DNA from 4 places in the Pseudomonas sp. PVC-3-1 genome. Region 2 is predicted to be linked to each of the others. Evidence: predicted binding sites of a transcription regulator. Region 2 holds the regulator's gene; each other region holds the start of a gene.

Region 1 (7,176 bases), 860 kb from region 2:
TCGCCTGGCGACCCACCAGGCTCTTGCCGCGTTCGTACTCGACCTGGGCCAGGCCGAGGTCTGCCTCGGCGGTACGCAGGGTGGCCTGCTCGACGTTGGATTCCAGCTGTACCACCGGCTGGCCGACCTTGACCTTGTCGCCGGAGACGAACTGCACCGCGCTGACCGTGCCGGAGACTTCGGCGGTCAGGGTCACGCCCTGGATCGCGCGCAGGGTGCCGATGGCCGCCAGGCGGCTTTGCCAATCGCGCTGCTCGGCCTGGGTGGCGTTCACGCTCACCGGCGGACGCGGTGCCGAGAACATGGCGATCTGTTTGGTGATGGAGAGGTATTTCGAGCCGGCGAGCACCGCAACGATGACGGCAACTACGCCCAGCATGATCAGCATGCGGCGCAACATCTTCCTGTTCCTTGGTACGTGCCTGGCAGCAATCGGGCGCGATCGCTCGCCCGGCAATTCAACCGGACAGCCTTCCGTTCGCGCAGATGTCGATCAGGCTCTGAAGCCGATACGTGGGACGCCCCATTGCGGGGCGGAATTGCGCACCTTATGCCTGAATGCCCGGCGAGTCAAAGGGCTGCGATTACAAGAGGTTTCCCACGAAAAGTAAGGTTGTTTGCGGTAGATATGCGCCGGATCAGTGCAGCGGGCAACTCAGGGGCAGAAGCCACGTCCATGTGGCAGAAGGGATCAGGCGCTGAGCTTGCGGGTGACGTCGGCGATCTCGCTGGAGAGGCCATGCAGGTGGCGGCTGGCGCCCTGGGTGCGCACCACGTTCTCCTCGTTGGTGGCGCCGATGGCGGTGATCTCGGTGAGGTTGCGCGAGATGTCCTCGGCAACCGAGGTCTGTTCCTCGGCGGCGGTGGCGATCTGCCGGTTCATGTCGCGGATCGCTTCCACGGCCAGGGTGATGCTGCGCAGCACTTCGCCGGCCTGGGTGACGCGCTCCACGCCCTGTTCGCTGCGGGTCTGGCCGTTCTCGATGGCGCGCAGGGCGTTCACCGAACCGGTCTGCACGGTGTCGATGATCTGGTGGATCTCGGCGGTCGACTCGGCGGTGCGCTGGGCCAGGGTGCGGACTTCGTCGGCGACCACGGCGAATCCACGGCCAGCTTCCCCGGCGCGGGCAGCCTCGATGGCAGCGTTGAGCGCCAGCAGGTTGGTCTGGTCGGCGATGCCGCGGATCACTTCGAGCACCTTGCCGATGCGCCCGCTGTCGCTTTCCAGGCGGCGGATGACGTCGGCGGTGTTGGCGATCTCGTTGCTCATCTCGGTGATGGTGACGATGGTGGTCTTCATCACTTCGCCGCCTTGCTGGGCGTGCTGGTCGGCGTCGTCGGCGGCGCGCGCGGCATCGGAGGCGTGGCGGGCGACTTCCTGGGCGGTGGCGGACATCTCGTGCATCGCCGTGGCCACCTGGTCGGTGCGCGAGAACTGCTCGCGGGTGCCTTCGGCCATCAGGGTGGCGATGGCATTCAGCTCGCCGCTGGCGGTGTCCAGTTCGGTAGTGCTGTGTTTCAGGCGGGTGAAGGTCTCGGCCAGGAAGTCGCGCAGAGTGTTGGCGGCGCGGGCCAGGCGGCCCAGTTCGTCGCGGCGGCTGGCGTCGACGCGCTCGCCGAAGTTGCCTTCGCTGAGCTGGGCGATGTGCTCGATCAGTCGCGCAATCGGGCCGATCAGGTTGCGATTGACCAGCCACAGGCTGAGCAGGCCCAGCACCAGGCCAGAGATCAGCAGGATCAGGCTGCCGCTGATGACGGTGCTGTGAGCACTGGCGGAAATGCTCCTGGCTTCTTCCTGGGCGTCGCGGTGCAGGCTGTCCACCAGGGCGGCCATCTGCTCGCTGGCGGCGCGGTCGATGCCCTTCACGGCGGCGTCGCCGGCGCGCGGATCGCTGCCGGCGGCGAGGTAGGCGTCGCGGCCTTTGCGATAAGCCTGGCCGAGCTGCCGGTGCTCGTCGCGCAGGCGCGTTACCTGAGTCTTGAGTTGCGGATCGTCGCTGGCGCTCTGCTCCAGGCGGCCGAGGACCTCCTGCACGGCGCGTTCCTGGTCTTCGAACTGGCTCCAGTATTTGTTCAGATCGACCGGCTGCTGGCCGCGCAGGAGGACGTTCTTCCATTCCTGCACCTGGACCTTGAAGGCCAGGTTGGCCTGGTCGACCAGTTGCGAGGATTGCAGCGGGCCGTCCAGCAGGCGCTGGTAGGCGCCGACGCTGCCGGAGAGGAAGTGGAAGCAGGCAAGGGCGATCAGCAGCACGAGCAGCAGGCTGCCGCCCAGCAGCGAAAGGATCTGGGTACGCAGGGAGGAGTTGGGGGACATCGTGGGTACGCCTCTAAGACGCAGGGTGGGAATCGGTCAGTCTTTGCATCGGCCGCGCGGGCGCGTATTTGAGCCCGAGCAGATGAGTGGTAGCGTCGTCGGCCGCTCTGGGACGGGCGTTCAGCTGGATGCCGTGAGGTTGAGGATCACGTAGGAGCGGACTCCGTCCGCGATCGTTTCCCGGCAGCTCAGCTTGTGGGCTAGGCACATCGCGGACGAAGTCCGCTCCTACGCTCGCGGGGTGTATGGACTCAGGCCAGGTGCAGGTGGTTGTCCCAGAAGGCTGGGGGCAGGTCCAGCGGCGTGCCGGCGATGCGCTCCTGGCGGCAGTCATAGACGCGGCAGCGGCCCTGGCCGGAAGTGACGACGAAGCCGTCCTTCACCGCGCCGACGCCGGCGCAGTCGGGCAGCGGCGCGTCCAGGCGCACGGCGCCGGTATCCAGGTCCCAGATGAAGAAGCGGTTGCCGCGCGGCGCAGTGAGCGCGACCAGGCGCAGTTCGTTGTGTACGGCGACGCTGGCGGTGTACTGGGTCATGGCCAGGCGCTGTTCGTCGGCCAGCGGGAAGGGCTGGAATGGCTGCCCCGGCCGCTTGATGGCGAGCAGGTCGGCACGGTCGTGGGAGTCGCCCATGTATTGCTGGCCGGCGACGATGGTACCGTCCTGGGCGATGGCCAGATGGCGCACGCTGTTCATCTGTTGTGGCAGGGTTTCCTTGGAGATCAGGCTGCCGTCACGGTGCATCAGCACCAGGCTCGGTTCCATGGCATCAAGGTTCATCTCCACGCGGCTTTCGGCTTCGGTGCGGATGCCGCCATTGGCCACGACCAGGGTCTCGCCGTCGGGCATCCAGGACACCTGGTGCGGGCCGAGGCCGTGGGTGGAAATCTCGCCGGTGTGGCTCAGGCGCTCGCCGTCGAAACGGTACACGCCGAGCATGCCGCGCCCCGGGGCGGTGGTGTCGTTCTCGGTGGCGTAGAGCCACTCGCCGTCCTTGTGCCACACGCCATGGCCGTAGAAGTGGCGGTCGGTTTGCGAGTCGAGGGTCTGTAACAGACGGCCGTCGTTCAGGTCGATCAGGTAGCTTTGCCGCCCTGGACGCCTTGCCACGAACAGCGCCAGCGGCAGGCTGGGGTGCTGCACCACGTCGTGGCAGCGCAGGCCGACTTCGGTGGCGAACGCACAGCTGCCGTCCAGGCGATAGCCGACGGCGTAGTGCTTGCCATCCGCGTCGTCACGGGCGGACAGCACCAGGGGCTCCTTGCCCTTGCGTGACAGCGTCCAGCCGCCGAAGGTCAGGGCGCCGAGCAGCAGGCTGCCCAGGCCGATCACGTGACGTCGCAACATGGCGTTCACCTCTATTACTTCTGGTATTCCATCGATCTTGCGAGCTAGAGCCAGGCTAGGCGGAAAGATACGTCACCTGGCCGACGCGCAGCAGACCGAATCAGTCGCCGTCGTTGGCGTTGAAGCCGAGCTGCACCCCGAGGGCCTTCGCCAGATCGCTTTCGTGCAGGCGGTGGACGACATTGAGGCTGTCGTACAGCTCGTTCAGTTGCTTGATGCCGGCTTCGTCCTTGAGCAGCTCGCTGAGGGGTTTATCGATGGCCTTCAGCTTGCCGTGGACGTCGGCGTAGGCCGCATCGATCTTGCCGGCCAGTTCTTTCTGCTCCGTCGGCAGCAGGGCGCGCAGGCCCTTCTTGTCGGTGCCGTCCCACAGCGCCTGGGCGCCGGTCAGGCTGGAGTCCAGGCTCGCCAGCGACATGTCGCTGCGCCAGCCTTCGGCCTGGAAGGGCTGCGGGATGCCCTTGCTCTGGCGGCCCAGCGGGGTGCCGAGTTTTTTCTTCAGCATGTCCAGTGCGGTGACCTGCACGCGCAGCAGCTCGGCGATGGCCTCGTGGGCATCGGCGTAGCGCTCGTTGGGGAACTTGGAGAGCTGGGCGAGCATGCCGCCGTCCTGCTTCCACTGCGCCAGAATGTTCTCCGCCAGCGCTTGCTGGTGGCTGCCGATGGCCTCCAGCAGCGGGCAGTAGCGCGCCTTGGTTTCGGCATTGGCGAGGTCGATCTTGGCGTCGAAGAGAATGTACTCGTAGGCGGTCAGGCCCTGGACCACGACGCTGGATTTATCCAGGGTCGCCGGGGAAATCGCGTTGCCGCTGCTCAGCAGTTGTTCGACCTGGCGCGCCACAAGGTTCTTCTTGTCCGGCCAGAACTGCACCTGCCAGGAGCGGTTGCCCTCGGCCAGCGGGCCGACCAGCAGCGGCTGCAGCTCGGCCCAGGCCTTCTGCGCGGCCATGAAGTCGGCGCGCGCCTTGGTCAGGTCTTCCTTGCCCTGGCAGTAGGCCAGGGCACTGGCCGCCAGCGCGCGGTCGGCGTCGACCCAGCGGCTGTAGGTCGGCAGGATCACTTGCTGGGCCAGCGTGGCGCTGGTGGTGGCCTGCGGGTCGGTGGGCGAGCAGGCGCCCAGGGCGATGGCGAGGCTGGTGATCAGCAGTCGGGGGCGGAACATGGTGGGCTCGGCTCCTTAGAGTGAGTTCAAGAACGCCAGCAGGGCATCGCGCTGCCCGGCGTCGAAATTCAATACGCGTTGCTTGGCCGCTTCGGCTTCGCCGCCATGCCAGAGCACGGCTTCGAGCAGGTTGCGGGCGCGGCCGTCATGCAGGAACTGGGTGTGGCCATTGACCGTCTCGGTCAGGCCGATGCCCCACAGCGGCGCCGTGCGCCAGTCGCGGCCGCTGGCGAGAAATTCCGGGCGATTGTCCGCTAGTCCCTCGCCCATGTCATGCAGCAGCAGGTCGCTGTAGGGACGGATGACCTGGTTGGCCAGCTCCGGTTCGGCGGCGTTGGCGCCGGTGGTGAACTTGGGCGTGTGGCAACTGGCGCAGCCGCTGTCGAAGAACAGGCCCTTGCCGGTGAGCACCTGCGGGTCGTCGTGCTTGCGCCGTGCCGGCACCGCGAGGTTGCGGGCGTAGAAGGCAACCTGGTTGAAGATGTGCTGGCTGACTTCCGGCTTGCCGCCATCGATGGCGTTCTTGCAATTGGTCTGCGCCGCCGTGCAGTCGTCGCTGGGCAGCAGGTCGCTGGTCAGGCCCATGTCGCCGGAGAAGGCGTGGGCGTTCTGCTGGGCGACGTTGGGTTGCCCGGCCTTCCAGCCGAAGCGGCCGAGGACCGTCTGCTGCGTGGCATCGTCCCAGACGCGGTTTGGGCGGCCCTGCACGCCATCGCCACCCTTGGCCTGGAGCTCGGCGTTGGCGAGGATGTCCGCTTCGCTGATGGACTCCAGCAGGCCCAGGCCGATCATCGGCGGGGCGATGCGGGCGGAGAACATCGTGTCCGCATGCATCGGGCCGTAGCCCAGGTCGCTGATGCGCAGCTTGGGTTTGCGCAGCTCGACCACGGTGCCGTCCTTGAAAGTCACCGGCATGGCGTCGTACTCGACGCGGACCTTGCCTTCGGGCGCGACGCCGGGGATTGCCGAGTCCTGGAACTGTCCGCCATACACCGGCTCGGGCACCACGCCCAGGCGCTTGATGGTCTCGACGTCGGCGGAGCCGGCGGGGATCGACAGGCGCACCAGCATCGACACGGCGTTGACGTCGTTCAGCTCCGGCGGATGGCCGCGGCCGTCCTTGATGTGGCAGTTCTGGCAGGCGTTGGTGTTGAACAACGGGCCGAGGCCGTCGCGCGCGGTCGTGGTGGTTGGCGCGATCACCCAGGGGTTGCGGAAGAAGCTGTTGCCCACGGCGAAGTCCAGTCGGCGGCTTGGCGTGAGGTTGGCCGAGGGCATGGAATAGGCGTTGCGGTCGCTCTGCTTGACCGTGGTGGCGCCGCCGGATAGTGCTTCGCCAGGTTCGGCCACGGCGTGCTGGGAGGTCTCCGGCTTGCACGCGGCAAGGGCGAGGGCAGACAACAGCGGCACGAGGTGCAGGGCGGTACGGCGGTGGAGCATCGACGGGTTCCAGAGCGGTGACATGGCAGCGCGCCATGTTATCAGGGGCGTCAAATGCAAATATGAAAAATTTGTATTTGCGAACGACATCGTTTGCCGTCCGGAAACGACAAAGCCCCGCAGTGCGGGGCTTTGCCTTTGCCACTTCAGTAGCTGCGGCCTGGAGCCGCAGTCACTTCAGGATGCGCGGATCAGAACTGGTGATCGGCGTTGTCCGGCTTCAGGTCCTGAACGCCGACCGCGGTGGCGGCCTTCTCGATGGCGCCGGTCTGCTTGACCAGCGAGGCGATGGCGTCGCGGATCTTCTGCTGATCGTCCTTGTCTTCCGGAGCGATCATCTGGTCGAAGTGCACACCGTCCTTCTCGGCACGGTCGACGATGACCTGCATCTTGGCTTCGGTATTGGCCAGGTCATTCTTCAGCTCGGTATCGGCGGCGGCGTCGACCTTGGCGACCAGGTCGGACAGGCTCGGGCCCTTCACGACACTGCCGTCGGTACGCTTGTATTCGCCGGTGTAGATGTTGCGGATGCTCTTGGCGTTGAAGAACAGGGTGTTGTGGGTGTTGTCGCTGAAGCAGTCGTGCTCGTCTTCGGTGGAGTTGGCTTCCAGCGCGACCTTCATGCGCTCGCCAGCCAGCTCGCCCAGGGACAGGGAGCCCATGCCGAAGAACATCTTGCGCAGGTTGTTCTCGGCGGTGTCGGCCTCGACCTTGGCGCGGTAGTTGTCGGCGACACCGGACTTGAAGTTGCCGGCCATTTCTTCCAGGTCAGCCACCAGCAGGTCGGTAGCAGCCTTCAGATAGGCGGCGCGACGGTCGCAATGGCCGTTGGTGCAGTCCTTACCCTGGGCGTAGTCGGTGTACTTGCGGTCGCCGGCGCCGGGCTTGGTGCCGTTCAGGTCCTGGCCCCA
Region 2 (7,176 bases):
ATGCGCGCGCCCTCGCGGCCATCGGCGCCCATGCCGGTGAGAACCACCGCCAGGACCTTGTCGCCATAGGCCTTGGACGCGGAACCGAAGGTCACATCCACGCAGGGCTTGTAGTTCAGGCGCTCGTCACCGGGAAGAATGCGGATCGCGCCACGGGCGTCGACCATCATCTGCTTGCCGCCGGGGGCCAGCAGGGCCACGCCGGGACGGAGGATGTCGCCGTCCTCGGCTTCCTTGACGGTGATCTTGCACAGCTTGTCCAGGCGCTCGGCGAATGCCTTGGTGAAGGCCGCCGGCATGTGCTGGATCAGCACCAGCGGCGCGGGGAAGTTGGCAGGCAGCTGGGTCAGGACCCGCTGCAGCGCCACCGGCCCACCGGTCGAAGTGCCGATGGCTACCAGCCGGTAGGGCTTACGCTTTGGGGCGGCAGAGGTCGCCGACGCCGGAGCGGCCGGCGCATGGCTGCCGGCCGACGAAGCGGGCGCAGCCTGACGCGCAGCGCTGGCGGCCGGAGTCGAAGCCGGTGCCGAAGGGCTCGAGGAATACGAAGAGTACGCAGCGAAGCGACGGTTGCTCTTGGCAATGGTGTGGACCTTCTCGCACAGCAGCTGGCGGACCTTGTCCGGGTTGCGCGAGATGTCCTCGAAATTCTTCGGCAGGTAATCGACGGCGCCAGCGTCGAGCGCGTCCAGGGTCACCCGCGCGCCCTCGTGGGTCAGCGAGGAGAACATCAGGACCGGCGTCGGGCAGCGCTGCATGATGGTCCGTACGGCAGTGATGCCGTCCATCAGCGGCATCTCGTAGTCCATGGTGATCACGTCGGGCTTGAGTGCCAGCGCCTGATCGATTGCCTCGCGGCCATTGGTAGCCGTACCGACCACCTGGATCTGCGGATCAGCCGAAAGAATCTCCGAGACGCGGCGGCGGAAGAACCCCGAATCGTCCACCACCAGGACTTTGACAGCCATAGACACTCCTGAAAAAAACTTCTTCCATCACATGGGCCAGCGCAGCTTGTTTTATTGACTGCGCTCGCCCACGGCGGTCAGATACGACGGGCGTAGCGCTTGAGCATGCTCGGCACGTCGAGGATCAGCGCGATGCGCCCGTCCCCGGTAATCGTCGCCCCCGCCATGCCCGGCGTGCCCTGCAGCATCTTGCCCAGCGGCTTGATCACCACCTCTTCCTGGCCCACCAGTTGGTCGACCACGAAGCCGATGCGCTGGGTGCCCACGGAGAGGATCACCACGTGACCTTCGCCCGGCTCGTCATACTGCGCGCCCGGCACCAGCCAGCGCTTGAGGTAGAACAACGGCAGGGCCTTGTCGCGGACGATCACCACTTCCTGGCCGTCGACCACGTTGGTGTTCGACAGGTCGAGGTGGAAGATCTCGTTGACGTTGACCAGCGGGAAGGCGAAGGCCTGGTTGCCCAGCATCACCATCAGGGTCGGCATGATCGCCAGGGTCAGCGGGACCTTGATGACGATCTTCGAGCCCTGGCCCTTGGTCGAGTAGATGTTGATGATCCCGTTGAGCTGGGAAATCTTGGTCTTCACCACGTCCATGCCGACACCGCGGCCGGAGACGTCGGAAATCTCGGTCTTGGTCGAGAAGCCCGGGGCGAAGATCAGGTTGTAGCAGTCGGATTCGGACAGGCGATCGGCCGCGTCCTTGTCCAGCAGGCCCTTCTCCACCGCCTTGGCGCGCAGCACGTCCGGGTCCATGCCTTTGCCGTCGTCGGAGATCGACAGCAGGATGTGGTCGCCTTCCTGCTCGGCGGACAGCACCACCTTGCCCGAACGCGACTTGCCGGCGGCCTCGCGCTCGTCAGGGCCTTCGATGCCATGGTCCACCGCGTTGCGCACCAGGTGCACCAGCGGGTCGGCGAGGGCCTCGACCAGGTTCTTGTCCAGGTCGGTCTCTTCGCCGATCAGCTCGAGGTTGATCTCTTTCTTCAGATTGCGCGCCAGATCGCGGACCTGGCGCGGGAAGCGGCCGAAGACCTTCTTGATCGGCTGCATGCGGGTCTTCATGACCGACGACTGCAGGTCGGCGGTGACCACATCGAGGTTGGAGACGGCTTTGGCCATCGCCTCGTCGCCGCTGTTCAGGCCCAGGCGCACCAGGCGGTTACGCACCAGCACCAGTTCGCCGACCATGTTCATGATCTCGTCCAGACGCGCGGTGTCCACACGGACGGTGGTTTCCGCCTCGTTGGCCGGCTTGTCAGCCGCAGCAGCGGCAGGCTTGGCGGCAGCAGCGGGTTTGGCGGCAGCGGCCGGAGCTGGCGCCGGAGCGGCAGCGGGTTTGGGCGCAGGCGTTGCGGCAGCCGGCTTGGCAGCCGCGGCCGGTTCTTCTTTCGCACCGGTGAACTGGCCTTTGCCATGCAGTTCATCGAGCAGCTTCTCGAATTCGTCGTCGGTGATGTTGTCATCGCCGCTGGCGGCCGGAGCTTCCTCAGGCTTCGTCTGTGCAGCAGCCTCGACGGGAGCGCTGGCTTCTTCCTTCGCGCCAGTGAACTGGCCCTTGCCATGCAACTGGTCCAGCAGTGCTTCGAACTCGTCGTCGCTGATCTCGTCGCCGCCGGCCGGGGTCTCGGCAGCGGGGGCCGGCGCCGGCTTGGCGGGCTCCTTGGCGCCAGCGCTGAACTGGCCCTTGCCGTGCAGTTGGTCGAGCAGCGCTTCGAACTCGTCATCGGTGATGTCGTCGCCACCCGCGCCTACCGGCGCGGCCGGCGCATCAGCGGTGGGCTCGAGGGCATCCATCAGTTGCTCGAACTCGGCATCGGTGATGTCGCCATAGGCAGCAGGAGCAGCAGGAGCTTCCTCTACAACCGGCTCGGCGGCCACCGGAGCGGCAACCGGCGCTTCGGCCGGAGCAGCGTTCGGATCAGCCAGACGTGACAGCGCAGCGAGCAGCTCGGGAGTAGCCGGCGTCGGTTCCTCAGCGTCACGGACCTGCTGGAACATGACGTTGACGGTATCCAGCGCCTGCAGCATCACGTCCATCAGTTCGGCATCCACGCGGCGTTCGCCTTTGCGCAGCATGTCGAAGACGTTCTCGGCGATGTGGCAGCACTCGACCAGCGCGTTCAGCTGGAGGAAGCCCGCCCCACCCTTGACGGTGTGGAACCCACGGAAGATGGCATTGAGCAGGTCCATGTCTTCCGGACGGCTTTCCAGCTCGACCAGTTGTTCGGACAGTAGCTCGAGGATCTCGCCGGCCTCCACCAGGAAGTCCTGGAGGATTTCGTCATCGGCGTCGAAGCTCATTCGGGTGCTCCCTCTACAGCGTCAGCGGACGCTTAAAAACCAAGGCTGGACAACAGATCGTCGACATCGTCCTGACCGGACACGACGTCCTTTCTTGTATCGGCAGCAATCTGCGGACCTTCACCCTTGGACGATCTTTCTTTTTCCACCGCGTCGCGCATGCTCTCGTGGTCATGCTCGATGCCGGCGTAGCGATCGACCTGCCCTGCCATCCAGACCAGCTTCACCAGGTTCGATTCGACCTCGGTCACCAGCTTGGTGACGCGTTTGATCACTTGCCCGGTAAGGTCCTGGAAGTCCTGCGCCAGCAGGATGTCGTTCAGGTGCGCGGAGAGCTTTCGGCTGTCCTGGGCGCTGATGTAGAGGAACTGCTCGACACGCTTGGCGAGGTCGCGGAAGGCTTCGGGACCCAGCTCGCGGCGCATGAAGCGCGACCAGTCTTCCTGCAGTTCCTTGGCCTGGGTCTCGATGTGCATGACCACCGGGGTGCACTCTTCCACCAGGTCCATGGTGCGATTGGCCGCTTTCTCGGTCATCGTCACCACGTAGGACAGGCGGTCAGTGGCGTCGGCGATCTGCGAGACTTCCTGGGCGCGTGGCGAGCTGGGGTCGATCTGGAAGTTGACGATGGCGTTGTGCAGCTCACGGGTGAGCTTGCCCACTTCCTGGTAAAGACCGCGATCGCGCGCCTGGTTGAGCTCGGAGATCAGCTGCACGGCAGTCTGGACTTCGCCGCGTTCGAGGCAGTCGACCAATTCGCGCGCGTGTTTTTTCAGGGTCGACTCGAAGTCACCCGCGGATTCGTTGAAATCCATGACGCCCTCTTGGTCAGCCTCAGCTGCCGACCCGCTCGAAAATCTTCTCGATCTTTTCTTTCAGCACCTGAGCGGTGAAAGGCTTGACCACATAGCCGTTGACCCCGGCCTGAGCCGCTTCGATGATCTGGTCGCGCTTGGCTTCGGCGGTGACCATCAGCACCGGCAGGTGCTTCAGACGCTCGTCGGCGCGGACTGCACGGAGCAGGTCGATGCCGGTCATGCCGGGCATGTTCCAGTCGGTAACGAGGAAGTCGAAGTTGCCGCTGTGCAGCATCGGCAGCGCAGTGGTGCCGTCGTCGGCCTCTGCGGTGTTGGTGAACCCCAGGTCCCGCAGGAGGTTCTTGATGATGCGCCTCATCGTGGAAAAGTCGTCCACGATGAGAATTTTCATGTTCTTGTCCAAACCTGCCTCCATCGATACCAAACGCGCCCTGGCGGGCGTGCCGTCAATTCATTGAGCGCCGTGCGCTCTTTGCTGTGGGCGCGTCAAAGGAACGTCACCCAAAAATTCGTAAGCCTATAACTTGCCTAAGGAAAATCCCTTCAGCACTGCCTCTCAGAAGCAGTCGACGCGAAACTACCCGATGCTCAGCGAGCGCGCCACTCCGCCAGACGCGAACGCAGGCGCGCGGCGCACTGGCTGTGCAACTGGCTGACGCGGGACTCGCTGACGCCCAGTACTTCGCCGATCTCCTTGAGGTTGAGTTCCTCGTCGTAGTACAGGGCCAGCACCAGTCGCTCACGCTCGGGCAGCTTGGTGATGGCGTCGGCCAGGGCCGCCTGGAAGCGTTCATCCTCCAGCCCGTGGGACGGCTCGTTGTCGTGGTGCGATGCGTCTTCGGCAAAGCCGCTACCCTGGTCGCCGTCCTGCAACATGTCATCGAAGCTATACAGACGGCTGCCCTGGGTGTCGCTGAGGATGCCGTAATAATCTTCGAGGCTCATATTGAGTTCGGCAGCAACCTCCTGATCTTTAGCGTCACGTCCGGTGCGCGCCTCGACGGCGCGGATGGCGTCACTGACCATGCGGGTGTTGCGGTGGACCGAACGCGGCGCCCAGTCGCCCTTGCGCACCTCATCGAGCATGGCGCCACGGATGCGGATGCCGGCGTAGGTTTCGAAACTCGCGCCCTTGCCCTGATCGTACTTCTTCGCTGCCTCCAGCAGGCCGATCATGCCGGCCTGCATCAGGTCCTCCACCTGCACGCTGGCCGGCAGGCGGCCGAGCAGGTGGTAGGCGATGCGCTTCACCAGAGGGGCGTGTTTCTGGATCAGCAGTTCCTGGGAGTTGTGCGCCTGTGCCTTGCTGTACATACGCGCTCCGGAGGCCGCGGTCATACGGCCGAACCCGTGGGATGTTGCACCAGGCGCTCGACGAAGAACTCCAGGTGCCCTCGTGGGTTGGCCGGCAGCGGCCAGCTGTCGACCTTCTGCGCCACCGCACGGAAGGCCAGGGAAGCCTTGCTGCGCGGAAACGCCTCATACACCGAACGCTGCTTCTGCACGGCCTTACGCACCGACTCGTCGTAGGGGATGGCGCCGACGTACTGCAGCGCCACGTCCAGGAAGCGGTCGGTGACCTTGGTCAGCTTGGCGAACAGATTGCGGCCTTCCTGAGGGCTGTGGGCCATGTTCGCCAGCACGCGGAATCGGGTCATGCCGTAGTCGCGATTGAGCAGCTTGATCAAAGCGTAGGCATCGGTGATGGACGTGGGTTCATCACAAACGACCAGCAGCACTTCCTGGGCGGCACGGACGAAGCTCACCACCGAATCGCCGATGCCGGCAGCGGTATCCACCACCAGCACATCGATGTTGTCGCTGATATCACTGAAGGCCTGGATCAGGCCGGCGTGCTGCATCGGCGTGAGGTGCACCATGCTCTGGGTGCCCGAGGCCGCCGGGACGATGCGGATGCCGCCGGGCCCCTGGAGGATCACGTCGCGCAGGTCGCATTCGCCTTCGATCACGTCGGCCAGCGTCCGCTTGGGCGACAGGCCCAGCAGCACGTCAACGTTGGCCAGGCCCAGGTCGGCGTCCAGCAGCATGACGCGGCGGCCGAGATCGGCCAGCGCCAGCGACAGGTTCACTGACACGTTGGTCTTGCCTACGCCACCCTTGCCACCAGTGACCGCGATTACCTGAACGGGATGCATACCCATATCAATACCTTGTCTCGTCGTTCGACCGTCACGCTTCTGGCGTTTCGGCTAATCCGGTTGCAGTGCTCTACCGCCTCCGGCGCTCGCGGATCGTCTAACAGAGCATCCGCATCGCTTGGGCGGCCCAAGCGGCCACCCCACGCCCCACACGGGGCTCACAATCTTCAGCTGGCGCGACGCACCGGCTGTTGGTAAAGACCGGCGAACATGTCCGCCATGGCGTCTTCGCAGGGCTCTTCGGGCGACTGCAGGCTCACCGCACGACTCACCAACTGGTGCGCGCGTGCCACATGCAGGTCATCCGGGATCTTCGGCCCGTCAGCCAGATAGGCTACCGGGAGATGCTGGCTGATAGCCAGAGCCAGAGCTTCGCCGAGGCTTCCCGCTTCGTCCAGTTTGGTCAGGATGCACCCGGCCAGCCCACAGGAACGATAGTTCTGCCAGGCGGACTTGAGCACCTGGCTCTGGCTGGTCGCGGCCAGCACGAGGTAATTCTTCACGTTCAGGCTCAGCGACGACAGCGCTTCGAGCTGCATGCGCAGCGCCGGGTCGTTGGCCGGCAGGCCGGCGGTGTCGATCAGCACCAGGCGCTTGCGCGCCAGCGGCGCCATGGCCTGGATCAGCGACTGGCCCGGATCGACCAGGGTCACCGGCACATTGAGGATACGGCCGAGAGTCTTGATCTGCTCCTGGGCGCCGATGCGGAAGCTGTCCATGGACACCAGGGCAATGCTCTGCGCGCCATATTTCAGCACGTAGCGGGCAGCCAGCTTGGCCAGGGTGGTGGTCTTGCCCATGCCGGCCGGGCCGACCAGGGCGATCACGCCACCCTGCTCCAGCAGGTCGATTTCCGCGGTATTGATCGAGCGCGCCAGGTGCGCCAGCAGCATGCGCCAGGCCTGCTTCGGGTCGGCGATGGACG
Region 3 (7,176 bases), 3.2 Mb from region 2:
GTTGGACAGGCGGGTGATCTGCACGATGATGTCCAGCGCCGAGCAGAGCATCTGCCGCAGGGTCTGTTCCGGCACACGCTGGCCGGTGAGCCCCACCAGCATTTCCAGACGCAGCAGCGAGTCCATCGCCGAGTTGGCGTGCACGGTGCTCATCGAGCCATCGTGGCCGGTGTTCATTGCCTGCAGCACATCGAGTACTTCGACGCCGCGGATCTCACCGAGGATGATGCGGTCGGGACGCATCCGCAGGGCGTTGCGGATCAGGTCGCGGGCGGTCACCTCACCGAAGCCTTCAGCGTTCGGCGGGCGGGTCTCCAGCCGCACCACGTGATCGTGGCCCAGTTGCAGTTCGGCGGTGTCCTCGATGGTAACAATACGCTCGCGCTCGTCGATGAAGCTGCTCATGACGTTGAGCAGCGTGGTCTTGCCGGTGCCGGTGCCGCCGCTGATGAGGATGTTGCAGCGGCTCGCCACTGCCTGGCGGAGAAAAGCCAGCATGGCTTCGTCGACACTCTGGTAAGCCAGCAGGTCGGCGCTCTTGAGCAGTTCCTTGCTGAACTTGCGAATCGACAGGCAGGGCCCGTCCAGCGCCACCGGCGGGATGATCGCGTTGACCCGGCTGCCGTCAGGCAGGCGCGCATCCACCATCGGGCTGGACTCGTCCAGGCGCCGGCCCAGCGGCGCGAGGATACGCTGGATCACCCGCTGCACATGGTGATCGTCGATGAAGCGCAGGTCGCTCTGGTACAGCCGGCCTTCGTGCTCGATGAATACCCGGTCCGGGCCGTTGACCAGGATTTCCGAGATGCCGGGGTCGCGCAGAAGGATTTCCAGCGGGCCGAAGCCGGTCAGTTCGTCGACCACTTCTTCGGCGAGGCGGTCCAGCTCGTAGCGGGAGATCGCGAGCTGGCGGCGCGAGGCGTACTCGCAGACCTTCTCGGAGACGTACTGCGCCACCGCCGGCCGCGCGCCTTCGAGCAGGTTCATGCCGTCTTCGTCGATCTCGTCGATGATGTAGCGGTGCAGGCGCATCTTCAGCGTCTGCAGGTCCTGGTCGTGGCGGCTGGGGCCGCCGCCGTAATGCTGGCTCATGAGCGCGCGGCCTTCGCCCGGCCGATCCAGCTGAACAACCCGCGCTTCTCGGCCACGCCTGCACCCAGCGCTTCGGCGAGGTCACGCAGCTTCACCGTCAGAGGATCACGCGGGGCCAGCTCGAACAGGCTCTGGCCGACGTTCTTGGCGCGCAAGCGGGCCTCTGGCGAGGCCGGCAGGATGCCGAAGAGTTCCAGGCCGAACATCTTGCCCAGCGCCGGCGCATCCGGTGGCACCGAGGCCCAGTAACGCTCGATCAGCAGCTCGATGCGCGGCAGCGAAGGCGTGCGTTCACGCAGGCGGCGCAGGCGTTCCAGTCCCTTCTTGCACGACGGCACGCTCTGGTCCACCAGCCACAGCACGCGACTGGCCTGCATCAGCAGTTGGCCGCTGAGTTCGCCTTCGGCGACGCCGGTGAGGTTGATCAGGATATGGCTGAAGGCGCTGCGCAGGTTGCCCAGCAACAGATACAGCTCGGCGGTGGTGATGCGCTCCAGCACGCCAGGCTCATCCGAGAGGCTGAGCACACGCAGGCCGGACTCGTGGCGGGTGAAGGCGCTGTCGATCAGGGTCTGGTCCAGGCGCCGCAAATTGCGCAGGGCATCGGCGAAGGTGAAAGACGGCTCCATGCCCAGGATCGCCAGCGCCTCGCCGGTGGGCTGGCCGATGTCCACCAGCAGCACGCGGTGCTCCGCCTGGCGTTGCAGCGCCAGGGCCAGGTGCAGGGCGACGAAGGCGCCGTCGGCGTCTGGCCGGGCGCTGATCAGGCTGATCAACTCGCCCTGCTGGGTGGCACTCACCGGTACCGTGGGCAGGCGCCCGCCAAGACGGCGGACCAGCCCGCTCAGTTCGCTGGCACGGGCGCCGTAGGTGACGAAGTCCCGAGCTCCTGCGCGCATGGCGGCCAGTACCAGTTGGTTGTCCAGCCCATCGCCGACGGCCACCACCGAAAGCAGCGGTCGCGCGGAAACCAGCCCCTCGATCAGCGAGCCCTGGGAGACCAGGTTGGCCTTGTTCAGGCTGGTGAACAGGACCGTCGCACCGGTGACGTCGAGCAGCGACAGCAGCTCCTCCAGCGTTCCGCTGTTGGCCAGGACCACCTGCCCGCAGCCGGCCAGGCTGCTCTGCAGCCATTCCTGCTCGCCGGCATGCTGGACCAGCGCCACGAAAGTCTGACTCATGCCGGTGCTCCCTTGTTTTGCCTTGCCTCCCGCTCTCTGGCGGGTCAGCGCTTCGTAGGTATCCATCAGTGCGACATCCCGCTGCTGGCCTTGCGCTTGTCGAAGCGGCCGTCCTCGAGGAAATAGAACTCGCCGAATCCGGGGTCGTAGTCGCGCAGCCCTTCGCCGGGAAGCTTGGGCAGCGCGGCATTGGCCGCCAGCGGCTGCACCAGGTGCGGGGTGACGATCATCAGCAGTTCGCGGTCATCCTTGTCCAGGCTGGAGGAACGGAACAGCGCGCCAATCACCGGGATGCTGCCCAGGAAGGGGAACTTGTCGATATTGCTGATCGTGCTGCTGCTGATCAGGCCGCTGATCACGAAGCTCTCGCCGTCGGCGAGCATCACGCTGGTATCGGTACGCCGCACGGTCAGCGCGGGTACGGCGATGTCGTTGGTGCGGATGCCACTGGAGAAGTCCAACTCGCTGACTTCCGGCGCGACCTTGAGCGCGATGCGCTTGTCGTTCATCACGGTCGGGGTCAGGGTCAGGCGCACGCCGAACTCCTTGTACTCGATGGTGATGGTGTCCTTGTCGCCATTGGGCACGGGAATCGGGAACTCGCCACCGGCCAGGAACGACGCGCTCTGCCCGCTGGTGGCCACCAGACTCGGGCGCGCCAGGGTGTAGGCGAAGCCGCTGCCTTCCAGGGCATTGATGAAACCCAACCACTTGCTGCTGCCGCCGCCCCAGATGATGTTGAAGCCGCCGTTGGCATTGCCGAAGGTGCCATCGAGGTTACCGACGGGATCGACCGTCATGTTGCCCAGGCTGCCCGGAGAGCCCAGCACGAAGGTGTTGGAGCCGCGCCGCACCAGCGAAGTGCTGGCCTGCTTGAGCTTGCTGCGACTGACCTCGACGAAGCGGATATCGGTCTGCACCTGGTTGGGCAGGCTGCCGGCGCCGACGCCGGTAGCCCCGGCCACGTCGCCCACCGCACGCGCACCGACGCGCACCACGGTACGAATCGGCTGGTCGCTGCAAGCGGTCCAGATCAGCAGGCTGGTCAGGCCCTCGGTCTTGCCGGTGATGAGGAAGTCGCGCTTGTCGAGCACCTGCACGTCGGCGATGTTCGGGTCGCCGATGGCCAGGCGCTTGATCGGCACCGGCAGTTGCTGGTCGCGCTGGGCGCCCTGCTCGACGTCGAGGTTCAACTGCTGGTCAGCAAAGCCTGCGCAGGCGCTCGGCACGGCCTGCGCCGCGGAGTGGACGGCGCAGGCCAGCAGTGCGGCCAGGGGAAGGATGAAGCGCTTGGACATCGATGCACTCCTTGCTCAATGTGCTTCACGGGAAACGGTGGTGCCGCGGTAGACCACCACGCCAGCGTCGACCTGCGGGGCGGAGACCTGGCGCACGGCGGGCGCCTGGGCCTGACGCGGCTTGCCAATAAGCTGCTCGAGGGTGATCGGCTGGCTGGAAGCGCCACCGAGCGAGGCCTGGATATAGCGGCCCTGCTGCTCCTTCTCGAAGAGGTTCTCGTCCTTGCTGCGCACAGCCAGGCGCAGGGAACCGGCCTGGCTGGCCAGCATGAGGCGCGAAGCGGCTTCGGCGGGTACCGCCAGCACGGCAGTGCGCGGCGGTTTGGGTGTCTTGTCCTTGGGGTCGCCGGCGTTGCGTGCCTGGCCGTCGGTGGCAACGGCGATCTGTTCGCCGTAGGTCAGCACCCGCACACCAGGCAGCACCACCTGGGCGCTGAGGCTGCGCTCGGTGCTCTGCTGATCCTGGACGAAGAGCATGACGTCGACGTAGTCGCCGGGGAGCACGAAACCGCCGCCACCGATGACCTCGTCCACGGCAATCGCCATGGCGCGCTCGTCCGGGCGGATGGTGCGGGCCAATGGTCCACCCGGCTCGGTGATGGCGGAAGTGAGGATATTGCCCGCCGGAACGGCGACCCAGACGCGCTGGCCGATCACCGCTTCAGGCTTGGGAAAGCTGCCAGCGGGCGCAGTGCGGAGCATCTCCACGCTGACATCGTCCTTGCCGATCACAGCCAGGGCCGGCAGGTCACGGGCGGCCACCACCACGGCGGTGCGCTGCAGCTTGTCGGCCTCGGCCATCGCCGCCGGCGCTACCTCCTGGACCACCCCAGTCACCGGCGCGGCCGGTTTGCCAACCTGTAACCCCAGGTACCCCACCACGCCAGCGCAAACCAACAACAGCCCGGCGAATACCATCAGCACCTTGCTATTCATGACGACGTCCTTGGGGAATGTCGAAAAATGCGGACCGAGGGTCCACGGCCTTGTCGTGAGAAGTCAGCCACCGGCACCGCCAGTGCTTGTCCTTCAGACCTTTATTGTTGTTTCGGCCAGGCGAGGAAGTTCGATAAGAATCATTCCTCATAATCAGCTTTTATTTGTTCCAAATCAGAATCTAGTAGCTGTGTTTAGAGCGTCAACTACGCCGGTTAAATTTACGACATGCAATTACTTATATGCCGAGAGGGTTATAACTTTGGTATTAGCGCTATTTGAACAATTGCATTCAGCCATACGACGCCTAGCCTGACGATGAAGTCGGGGCGCCGCCCCGGTGGTATTCGAGGGAGCACCCGTGATGGACCTGACAATAAAAAACCTGTCCCTGAAACTGTATTGCAAGGCCAAGGCATTCATGGCCGACAAGGAAGGGGCAACAGCGATCGAATATGCGGTTATTGCGGGACTGATCTCGGTAGTCGTCATCAGCGCGGCCGCGTTGATCGGAACCGACCTTGGCGTAATCATGGACAGCATCAAGACCGAAGTTGCAAAAGCGAAATAGCGGTTATTCCTGATTTCCGCTCTTCTACCTAATTGGAAGTTCCCGCGCCCGGCGCGGGAACTTGTTCTGCTGCGTGCATGAAAGTTTTCTAAAGTTGCGCCCTGCGCTGCCGATACAGCCTGCTCAAACCCGTTTCACAGCAGGATGCTTTACCAATGCTTCGTTCGCTGTCCTTCTCCAGGAAGATTCTCCTGGCTGCCTCCCTCGTGGTTACCTTCGCCTTCGCCTGTTTCATCTTCTTCAACGATTTGCGCCAGCGCGACGCGATCCACTCTGACACCGAATCCTATCTCTCCGAGGTCGGCAGCCTGACCGCCAGCAACATCCAGAGCTGGCTGGAGGGGCGCATCCAACTGGTGGAAGCGGAAGCTGCGCAACTGGCCGATGGCGAACCGACGTCCGAGCGCATCCAGCACGTGCTGGAGCAGCAGGTGTTCCAGAAGAACTTCGAATCGGTCTACCTCGGTGAAGCCGCCAGCGGCGTGTTCACCATGCGCCCCTATGCGCCGATGCCCGACGGCTACGACCCGCGCACCCGCGGCTGGTACAAGGACGCCGTGGCCGCCGGCCGGCTGATCGTGACCGAGCCCTTCCTCGATGCCGGCACCAACGAGCAGATCCTCGCCATGTCCATGCCGGTCATGCGCAATGGCCAGTTGGTCGGCGTGGCCGCCGGCGACATGAAGCTGGAAACCATCACGGCGATCATCAACTCGCTGAAGTTCGACGGCGATGGCTATGCCTTCCTGGTCAGCGACGCCGGCAAAATCCTTCTGCACCCCGATAGCAGCCTGATCTTCAAGAGCCTCGGCGAGGTCTACCAGCAAGGCGCACCCAAGGTGCAGCCGGGCGTGCAGGAAGTCAGCATCAACGGCGAGGACCAGCTGGTCTCCATGACCCCGGTGAAAGGCCTGCCGGGCGTGACCTGGTACGTCGCCCTGGTGCTCAACAAGGATTCCGCCTACGCGATGCTGAGCGATTTCCGCAACACCGCCATCATCGCCACCGTCATCGCCATCATCGCCATCCTGTTCCTGCTGGGCATGCTGATCCGCGTGCTGATGGCGCCACTGACCGACATGGGGCGCGCCATGCAGGACATCGCCCAGGGCGAAGGCGACCTGACCAAGCGCCTTAACGTCGCCAGCAACGATGAGTTCGGCGTGCTGGCCAATGCCTTCAACCGTTTCGTCGAGCGTATCCACGAGTCCATCCGCGAAGTGGCCTCCACCGCACGCCAGCTGCACGACGTCTCGCAGTTGGTGGTGAATGCTTCCAACTCCTCGATGAGCAACTCCGACGAACAGGCCAACCGCACCAACAGCGTCGCCGCGGCGATCAACGAACTGGGCGCCGCCGCCCAGGAAATCGCCCGCAACGCCGCCGACGCCTCGCACCATGCGACCGACGCCAGCCATCAGTCCGCCGATGGCCGCCAGGTGGTCGAGCAGACCATCAGCGCGATGAACATGCTGTCGGACAAGATCAGCTCGGCCTGCGCCAACATCGAGTCACTGAACAGCCGCACGGTGAACATCGGGCAGATTCTGGAGGTGATCAAGGGCATCTCCGAGCAGACCAACCTGCTGGCGCTGAACGCCGCCATCGAGGCCGCCCGCGCCGGCGAAGCTGGCCGTGGATTCGCCGTGGTGGCGGACGAGGTGCGCAACCTCGCCCACCGGGCCCAGGAGTCCGCGCAGGAAATCCAGAAGATGATCGAGGAGCTGCAGGTCGGCGCCCGCGAAGCCGTGGATACCATGACCGAAAGCCAGCGCTACAGCCTGGAGAGCGTCGAGATTGCCAACCGCGCTGGCGAGCGCCTGGCCAGCGTCACCCTCCGCATCGGCGAGATCGATTCGATGAACCAGTCGGTCGCCACCGCCACCGAAGAGCAGACCGCCGTGGTCGACTCGCTGAACATGGACATCACCGAGATCAACACCCTGAACCAGGAAGGCGTGGAAAACCTCCAGGCCACGCTGCGCGCCTGCGCGGACCTGGAGAACCAGGCAGGCCGGCTGCGCCAGTTGGTGGACAGCTTCCGTATCTGATTCTTGCGAAGATGAAAAAAGGCGCCTTTTGGCGCCTTTTTTGTTCG
Region 4 (7,176 bases), 1.3 Mb from region 2:
GAGTAGGCAAGTCCAGCATCGCCTGCAACCTGGCGGCAGTGAGCGCAGCGGAGGGCTACCGCACTTTGCTGGTGGACCTGGATGCGCAGGCCAACTCCACGCACTACCTGACCGGACTGACCGGTGAGGACCTGCCGGTGGGCATCGCCGATTTCTTCAAGCAGACGCTGGCGTCCGGGCCTTTCAGTCGCAAGGGCAAGGTGGATATCTACGAGACGCCCTTCGACAACCTGCACATCGTCACCGCCAGCCCGGAGCTCGCGGATCTGCAGCCCAAGCTTGAGCAGAAGCACAAGATCAACAAGCTGCGCAAACTGCTGGACGAGCTGGCCGAAGATTACGACCGGATCTACCTGGATACGCCGCCAGCACTGAACTTCTATACCGTTTCTGCGTTGATCGCCGCCGATCGCTGCCTGATTCCCTTCGATTGCGATAGCTTCTCCCGCCAGGCGCTGTATGGCCTGCTGCAGGAGATAGAAGAGCTGAAGGAAGACCACAACGAGGACCTGGAAGTCGAAGGCATCGTGGTCAACCAGTTCCAGCCGCGTGCCACGCTGCCGCAGCAATTGCTCGATGAGTTGGTGGAAGAGGAGTTGCCGGTGCTGCCGGTGTACCTGATGAGCTCGGTGAAGATGCGTGAGTCGCACCAGGCGTGCACCCCGCTGATCTTCCTCGAGCCCCGCCACAAGCTGACCCAGCAGTTCGTCGAACTGCACAACCTGCTGGAAGCCTGAGCGATTACTGGCTGATCAGCACATCACAGGGCGGCCGCCGCAGGAAATAGCGCGTCGAGCTGCCCAGCACGGCCTGCTCGATGGCGCCGCGGCTGCGGCTGCCGAGTACCAGCAGGTCCGGTGTCCATTCCCGCAACGCCGTTTCCAGCGCCTGCTGGGCGGTGCCCTGTTGCACCGCGCAGAGCAGTTGCGGCCCATTGGGTGGTACGTGCGAGCGCTCGTCCTGCAGCGCCTGGCGCAGCAGTTCGCGCTGGGTGTCCAGATGGCTGCCGGCGCGATCGGCCTTCTTGCCCGGCTGGTAGGCGTTGAGCGCCAGCAGCTCGGCCGTCGGTGCCAGTAGGCGATAACCGGCGCGCCAGGCCTGGCAGGAGCAGTGCGACAGGTCCAGCCCGGAAAGAGCCTTCGCATACGGTCTGGCGGATTCGTCCACGGCCAGCAGGATCGGCGCGCGGCAATGGCGGGCGATGCGCTCCAGAGTGGTGCCATCGAAGCGCTCCAGCAACTGCTGGTGGTGCGCGCCGATCACCAGCAGGTCGGCGTTCAGCTCCTGTGCCGCCTCGGTGACGGTGTTCGCTGCACGGCCCTGGCGAATCATCAGCTGGTAGTCGGTGATGTCACTGGCGCGAGCCGCATCGCGCAGCGCCACTTCGGCGGCTTCGCGCACCGTGGCCATCATGCGGTCGGGGAAGAATTCCTCGATGACATGCAGCAGCGTGACGCTGGCGCCGTGTTGGCGGGCCAGTTGCGCGGCGCGGCGCACGGCAATATCCGCCTCGACGCTGAGGTCATGGGCGACGAGCAGGTTCCTGTACATGGTGGGCTCCCTCTGTGGCGCTTCCACTGTCGCGCCACGTAGGAAATTTCACCTTGATGTAGGGCAATGGCCCGCTTTCACCGACTCCGCAGCTGATAGATGGCGTGGCTTTCGGCGACGACGTTGCCTTCTTCGTCCTTCAACTGCAGATCAAGTGTGAACTCTGACTTGCCGTTGTGCGTGGCTTCCTCGCCGATGCGCTGGACTTCTTCCTCGCTGAGCCGCGCGTCGACCGTCACATCACTGGCGGCGGGGCGCAGGAAGCGCAGGCCGGCCTCCTTGACGATGGGGTAGAAACGCCGCGCGTCGAAGCTGGTCAGCATCAGCACACCACCGGGCAGTTCGGCCACGGTGAACAGCGCGCCGGCGTACATGTTCTGGATGTGGTTCTCGTTGCCCTTGAGCGGCATGCGCAGGCGCACGTGGCCAGGTTCCAGCACCTCGGCCTTGAGGCCGGTGCGCTTGACGAAGGTGATGTGTTCTTCGGTGAGCTGGCGGATGAACTCTTCGGGGTAGGAAGGCATGGGCGTACTCCGTTTTTCTGCCCAAGCCTAGCCTGCGTGTGCGGTCTGGCAATGACCGCACCGATTGACCGAAACGCTCGCGATCAGATGCCCTGGCGGGACAGCCAGTCGAGCAACTGCGGCAGCGGCATTGCCCCGCTCTGGCGCGCTACTTCCTGACCATTGCGCAGCAGGATCAGGCTGGGAATCGAGCGAATCCCCAGGCGGGTGGAGAGGTTCGGGTTGGCGTCGCTGTCCAGCTTGGCCAGCCGCACCTTGCCTGACAGCCGCGCGGCGGCTTGTTCGAACACCGGCGCAAAGCCCTTGCACGGCCCGCACCAGTCGGCCCACACGTCCACCAGCAACGGCAGATCGCCCTTGGCCTGGGCGGCGAAACCGGCTTCATCAAGGTCGAACGGCGTATCCAGCACGATCGGCGACTGGCAGCGCCCGCAGCTGGGCGAGTCAGCCAGGCGCGCGGCGGGCACGCGATTGAGGCCGTTGCAGTTCGGGCAGGGGATGATCAGGGAATCGGACATGGCGGGGCTCCAGAGGCTATGAAGCAAAGATGGAGCCTCGCAGGTCCGATCTCAACGGTACGTTGAATGCTTTTCCGAAGATGGGCCGACGTCGAGCGCCGGCCCATGCGCATTACACCCGGAAATGACTCACCAGCGTTTGCAACTGTCCACCCAGGCGGGCGAGTTCGACGCTGGAGGCGGCGACTTCTTCGTTGGCGGAGGCCGTCTGCTCGGAGACGTCGCGCACGTTCACCACGCTGCGGCTGATTTCCTCGGCGACGGCGCTCTGCTCTTCGGCGGCGGTGGCGATCTGCTGGTTCATCGCCTGGATGTTGGAGACGGTGCGGGTGATCTCGCCGAGGGAATCGCCGGCCTGGCGACTCAGGGCGACGCTGCTGGCGGTGAGCTCGCGGCTGCCGAGCATGACGCTGGAGACCTGGCGAGTGCCGCTCTGCAGGCCGGCGACCAGGGCTTCGATCTCTTCGGTGGATTGCTGGGTGCGCTGGGCCAGGCCGCGTACTTCGTCGGCGACCACGGCGAATCCGCGTCCGGCCTCGCCCGCGCGGGCAGCTTCGATGGCGGCGTTGAGGGCCAGCAGGTTGGTCTGCTCGGCGACCGACTTGATCACGTCCATGACCTTGCCGATCTTCTCGCTCTCCTGCTCCAGGCGCTGCATGGCTTCGGCGGAGCGTTCGACTTCCTCGGCCAGGCGCTCGATCTGCTCCACGGCCTTGTTCACCACGCGGTCACCGTCCTGGGCCTGATGGTCGGCGGCGGAGGCGGCCTGGGAGGCCTGCTCGGCGTTGCGCGCGACTTCCTGCACGGTGGCGGACATCTCGTGCATGGCGGTGGCGACCTGATCGGTCTCGACCTTCTGGGTATTGGCGCCGGCGCTGGTCTGCTCGGTGACGGCGGAGAGTTCCTCGGCGGCGCTGGCGATCTGGGTGACGCCATCGCGGATGCCGCCGATCAGCTCGCGCAGGCTCTGGCTCATGCGCTGCATGCTCTGTTGCAGGCGGCCGAGCTCGTCGCGGCGAGTGACCTGGATGGTCTGCGACAGGTCGCCAGCGGCGATGCGGTCGACCACCGCCATGGTGTCGTGCAGTGGGCGGGTGATCTGGCGGGTGATGATCAGCGCGGCGATGCTGCCCAGCACCAGTGCAAGCAGGGTGACCAGGGTCTGCAGGCTGCGGGCTTTGGCACTTTCGGCGTCGCGGCGATCAAGCTGCAGTTGGTAGAGATTTTCGCTGATCTTGACGATGTCCTGGCCCTGGTTCGTCATTTCCTTGCGCGCCTGGACGATCGCGGCCATGTTCTGGCGCAGGGTCTGCACGGCGTCGCGGTAGGTGCGCAGGGCGGTACCGAGCTGCTGAACGTATGGCGCTTCGGCGACACCGAGCACGCTTTCCAGGGCTGGCAAGCCGGCGATGCTTTCGTCCAGGCCGCGGGTTACGCCGTCGCCGTTGCTGGTGAGGGCGGTGGCGAGGTAGTCGCGCACGTCATAGCGCGCCTGCAGCAAGTCCTCGCGGGTGCCGCTGATGGCCTGGAAGCGGGTGGCGCGCTCTTCGTCGGCCGGCGCCTTGAGGATGTCCTGCTGGATCTGCGCGGTCAGCTCGTTGGCGCGGGCGGCGTTGTCCTGCAGGGTGCGGCGGGTGATGCCCGCGCTCTGGTAGCCGGCGCGCATGGCGGCCAGGGACTTTTCGTAGTCGGCGATGATCCCGCCGAGCTGGTCGAGCATGCGCACGTTCTCGGGACTGACGAAGGACGCGCGGAGTTTCTGCTGCTGGGCCTTGAAGTCGGCGAGGGTGCTCATGACGTTGGCGGCTTCCTGTTCGGCGCCGTCGGCGATCATGTACTGCAGGCGAGTGATGCGCAGCTTGGTGAGGCGCGAGTTCAGCTCGGTGATGTCGCTCATCCAGTTGCTGCGGTCGATCAGCGAGCCCAGGCCAACCCAGCTGACTATGGCGAGGATGGCGGTGAAGGCGAGGACCAGGCCGAAGCCCAGGGCCAACTTGAGGTTGACGCTCAAGTCGGAAATCCAGCGGTTCATTGACGATCTCCAGGAAAGGTTGTGTGAAGTCAGGCCGTTCGGAGATTGTTCTTGTTGGGGGCCAGGCGGGCGGACCGCGCCAAGACCCTATCGGCAGGTCTGGGCAGAACCGTATGGTCACGGGCGAAAAAAGTTGGCCACCGGCCGGCGCCGTAGGGCGGGTCGGAGGTCAGGGGGCGGGGAAGGCGGACGAATCCCTGTTCGCTGGTGTGTCGTTCGGTGTGGTGGCGCGCTGGCTGTCGGCGCTGGGCGGGATTGTACGGAAAGGCCCGGTACGGCGTCTGCAAAATGATGGCAAAGAGATATTGCCGAGGTCCGCTGACGCGCGAATGAGGCGCCGGTCTGGCGCCTCATTCGGTTTTCACAGGATCAGGCCCTGGCGGAGTCCAGCGCCTGGGCGAGGTCGGCGAGGATGTCGTCGATGTGCTCGATGCCGATGGACAGACGCACCATGTCGCGCGGCACGCCGGCCTTCTCCAGTTCTTCGTCGTTGAGCTGGCGGTGGGTGGTGGAGGCCGGGTGGCAGGCCAGGGACTTGGCGTCGCCGATGTTCACCAGACGCACCACCAATTTGAGCGCGTCGATGAAGCGCGCGCCCGCTTCCTGTCCGCCCTTGATGCCGAACGAGAGGATCGACGCGGGCTTGCCGCCCATGTAGCGCAACGCCAGTTCCTGCTCGGGGTGATCGGCGAGGCCGGCGTATTTCACCCAGCTGACTTGCGGATGGTCCTGCAGGTACTGCGCGACCTTCACCGCGTTCTCGCAATGGCGCTCCATGCGCAGGGCGAGGGTTTCCAGGCCCTGCAGGATGAGGAAGGCGTTGAACGGCGAGAGTGCGGCGCCGGTGTTGCGCAGCGGCACGACGCGGCAACGGCCGATGAAGGCGGCCGGACCGAAGGCTTCGGTGTAGGTCACGCCGTGGTAGGACGCGTCAGGCGTGTTGAGCAGCGGGAAACGCTCTTTGTTGTCGGCCCAGGGGAATTTGCCAGAGTCGACGACGATGCCGCCGATGCTGGTGCCGTGGCCGCCGATGTACTTGGTCAGTGAGTGCACGACGACGTCCGCGCCGTGTTCGAACGGACGGCAGAGGATCGGCGTGGCGACGGTGTTGTCGACGATCAGCGGCACACCGTGGCGGTGTGCGGCATCGGCCAGGGCCTGGAGATCGACGATGTTGCCTGCCGGGTTGCCGATGGATTCGCAGAAGACGGCTTTGGTGCGCTCGTCGATCAGCGCTTCGAGAGCGGCGATGTCATCGTGCGGCGCGAAGCGGGTCTGGATGCCGAAGCGCGGCAGGGTGTGGGCGAACAGGTTGTAGGTGCCGCCGTAGAGCTTGGCCACCGAGACGATATTGTCGCCGGCCTCGGCGACGGTCTGGATGGCATAGGTGATGGCGGCCATGCCAGAAGCCACGGCCAGTGCTGCCACACCGCCTTCCAGCGCGGCCACGCGCTCCTCCAGCACCGCGTTGGTGGGGTTCATGATGCGCGTGTAGATGTTGCCGGCGACCTTCAGGTCGAACAGGTCGGCACCGTGCTGGGTGTCGTCGAAGGCGTAGGAGCTGGTCTGGTAGATCGGCACGGCCACGGCCTTGGTGGTCGGGTCGGGGCTGTAGCCGGCGTGGATGGCCAGGGTTTCCGGTTTCATTGTTCGAGCGTCCTTGTGGCAGAAAGCCCCGAGGATGCGAGCGGCGCCCAGCCCCGGTCAATGACCGGGAGCAATGCCGGCTGGGCGCCGCTAGATCGCTTTTCGCTGAGCTTAGAACCTGTTTGCGAGATTGCGAGCTAGAGCCGAAGTAGGCGGAGCGCGCCCCAAGAGCGGAGTTTACGTGCTGTAAATGAGCATCTGAGGGCGCGTTCCAACGCCCTACGGCCGACGCGCAGCAGATCGCAAGCAGGTTTTTGTAACCGGCTCACGAGGAACAGCTGATCTCCAGGTGCTTGCCCCAGTCCGGCGGACGGCGGGTGAAGACCTCGGCGTCGGGCTGCTCTTCGAAGGGCTTGCTGAGCACTTCGTGCAGACGACGCACCACGCTGAAGTCGCCCTGTTCAGCGGCTGTGATGGCTTGCTGGGCGAGGTAGTTGCGCAGTACGTAGAGCGGGTTGACCGCGTGCATGCGGGCGCGGCGTTGGTCCTGGCTGCCGCCTTCGCGTTCGGCACGGGCCTGGTAGTCGGCGGCCCAGGCGTCGAAACCGGCGAGGTCGACGAAGTCCTCGCGGACCACGGCCAGTGCTTGCTCGGGTGCCTGTTCGCCGAGGCGGCGGAAGAACAGCGAGTAGTCCACCGCGCCCTTCTGCATGGTCTGCAGCAGGCGCTGCACCAGTTCCAGATCACCCTCTTCGGCAGTGGTGAGGCCGAGGCGTTGGCGCATCAGGTGCAGGTAGTTCGCCTGGTAGAGCGGCAGGAACAGGTCCAGCGTGGCGCGCAGGTCGTCCACTTCGACGAAGGGCGTCAGCGCCTGGCCGAGCGCGGCGAGATTCCAGTGGGCGATGGGCACCTGGTTGCTGAAGGAATAACGACCGGTGTCGTCGGAATGGTTGCAGATGTGGTT

What was found. The regulator FliA, encoded in region 2, starts transcription of late flagellar genes. The targets are predictions, from matches to a motif close to CTAAAGTTTNNNNNNNNNNNGCCGNTAA.
Region 1: AC2T4A_RS09750 (methyl-accepting chemotaxis protein) is a predicted target of FliA. The motif match lies at 2,363-2,390, and genes of this name have one in related genera.
Region 3: AC2T4A_RS28610 (methyl-accepting chemotaxis protein) is a predicted target of FliA. The motif match lies at 5,167-5,194, and genes of this name have one in related genera.
Region 4: AC2T4A_RS07585 (methyl-accepting chemotaxis protein) is a predicted target of FliA. The motif match lies at 4,713-4,740, and genes of this name have one in related genera.

Annotation. Positions count from the first base shown of each region.
Region 1 covers NZ_CM172023.1:2,109,073-2,116,248, forward strand. The annotation lists gene AC2T4A_RS09745 (efflux RND transporter periplasmic adaptor subunit) at 1-400, opposite strand, end outside; gene AC2T4A_RS09750 (methyl-accepting chemotaxis protein) at 692-2,317, opposite strand; gene AC2T4A_RS09755 (DUF1513 domain-containing protein) at 2,569-3,663, opposite strand; gene AC2T4A_RS09760 (imelysin family protein) at 3,764-4,825, opposite strand; gene AC2T4A_RS09765 (di-heme oxidoreductase family protein) at 4,841-6,265, opposite strand; gene AC2T4A_RS09770 (imelysin family protein) at 6,457-7,176, opposite strand, start outside.
Region 2 covers NZ_CM172023.1:2,970,094-2,977,269, reverse strand. The annotation lists gene AC2T4A_RS13970 (protein-glutamate methylesterase/protein-glutamine glutaminase) at 1-968, opposite strand, end outside; gene AC2T4A_RS13965 (chemotaxis protein CheA) at 1,046-3,274, opposite strand; gene AC2T4A_RS13960 (protein phosphatase CheZ) at 3,307-4,089, opposite strand; gene AC2T4A_RS13955 (chemotaxis response regulator CheY) at 4,109-4,483, opposite strand; gene fliA (RNA polymerase sigma factor FliA) at 4,681-5,430, opposite strand; gene fleN (flagellar synthesis regulator FleN) at 5,427-6,254, opposite strand; gene flhF (flagellar biosynthesis GTPase FlhF) at 6,419-7,176, opposite strand, start outside.
Region 3 covers NZ_CM172023.1:6,205,962-6,213,137, forward strand. The annotation lists gene tadA (type 4b pilus Flp biogenesis ATPase TadA) at 1-1,092, opposite strand, end outside; gene tadZ (type 4b pilus Flp biogenesis protein TadZ) at 1,089-2,273, opposite strand; gene AC2T4A_RS28595 (type II and III secretion system protein family protein) at 2,339-3,571, opposite strand; gene cpaB (Flp pilus assembly protein CpaB) at 3,587-4,507, opposite strand; gene AC2T4A_RS28605 (Flp family type IVb pilin) at 4,884-5,078, shown strand; gene AC2T4A_RS28610 (methyl-accepting chemotaxis protein) at 5,234-7,129, shown strand.
Region 4 covers NZ_CM172023.1:1,620,790-1,627,965, forward strand. The annotation lists gene AC2T4A_RS07565 (ParA family protein) at 1-737, shown strand, start outside; gene AC2T4A_RS07570 (universal stress protein) at 742-1,551, opposite strand; gene AC2T4A_RS07575 (YiiD C-terminal domain-containing protein) at 1,629-2,075, opposite strand; gene trxC (thioredoxin TrxC) at 2,159-2,593, opposite strand; gene AC2T4A_RS07585 (methyl-accepting chemotaxis protein) at 2,706-4,625, opposite strand; gene AC2T4A_RS07590 (bifunctional O-acetylhomoserine aminocarboxypropyltransferase/cysteine synthase) at 4,995-6,272, opposite strand; gene selO (protein adenylyltransferase SelO) at 6,538-7,176, opposite strand, start outside.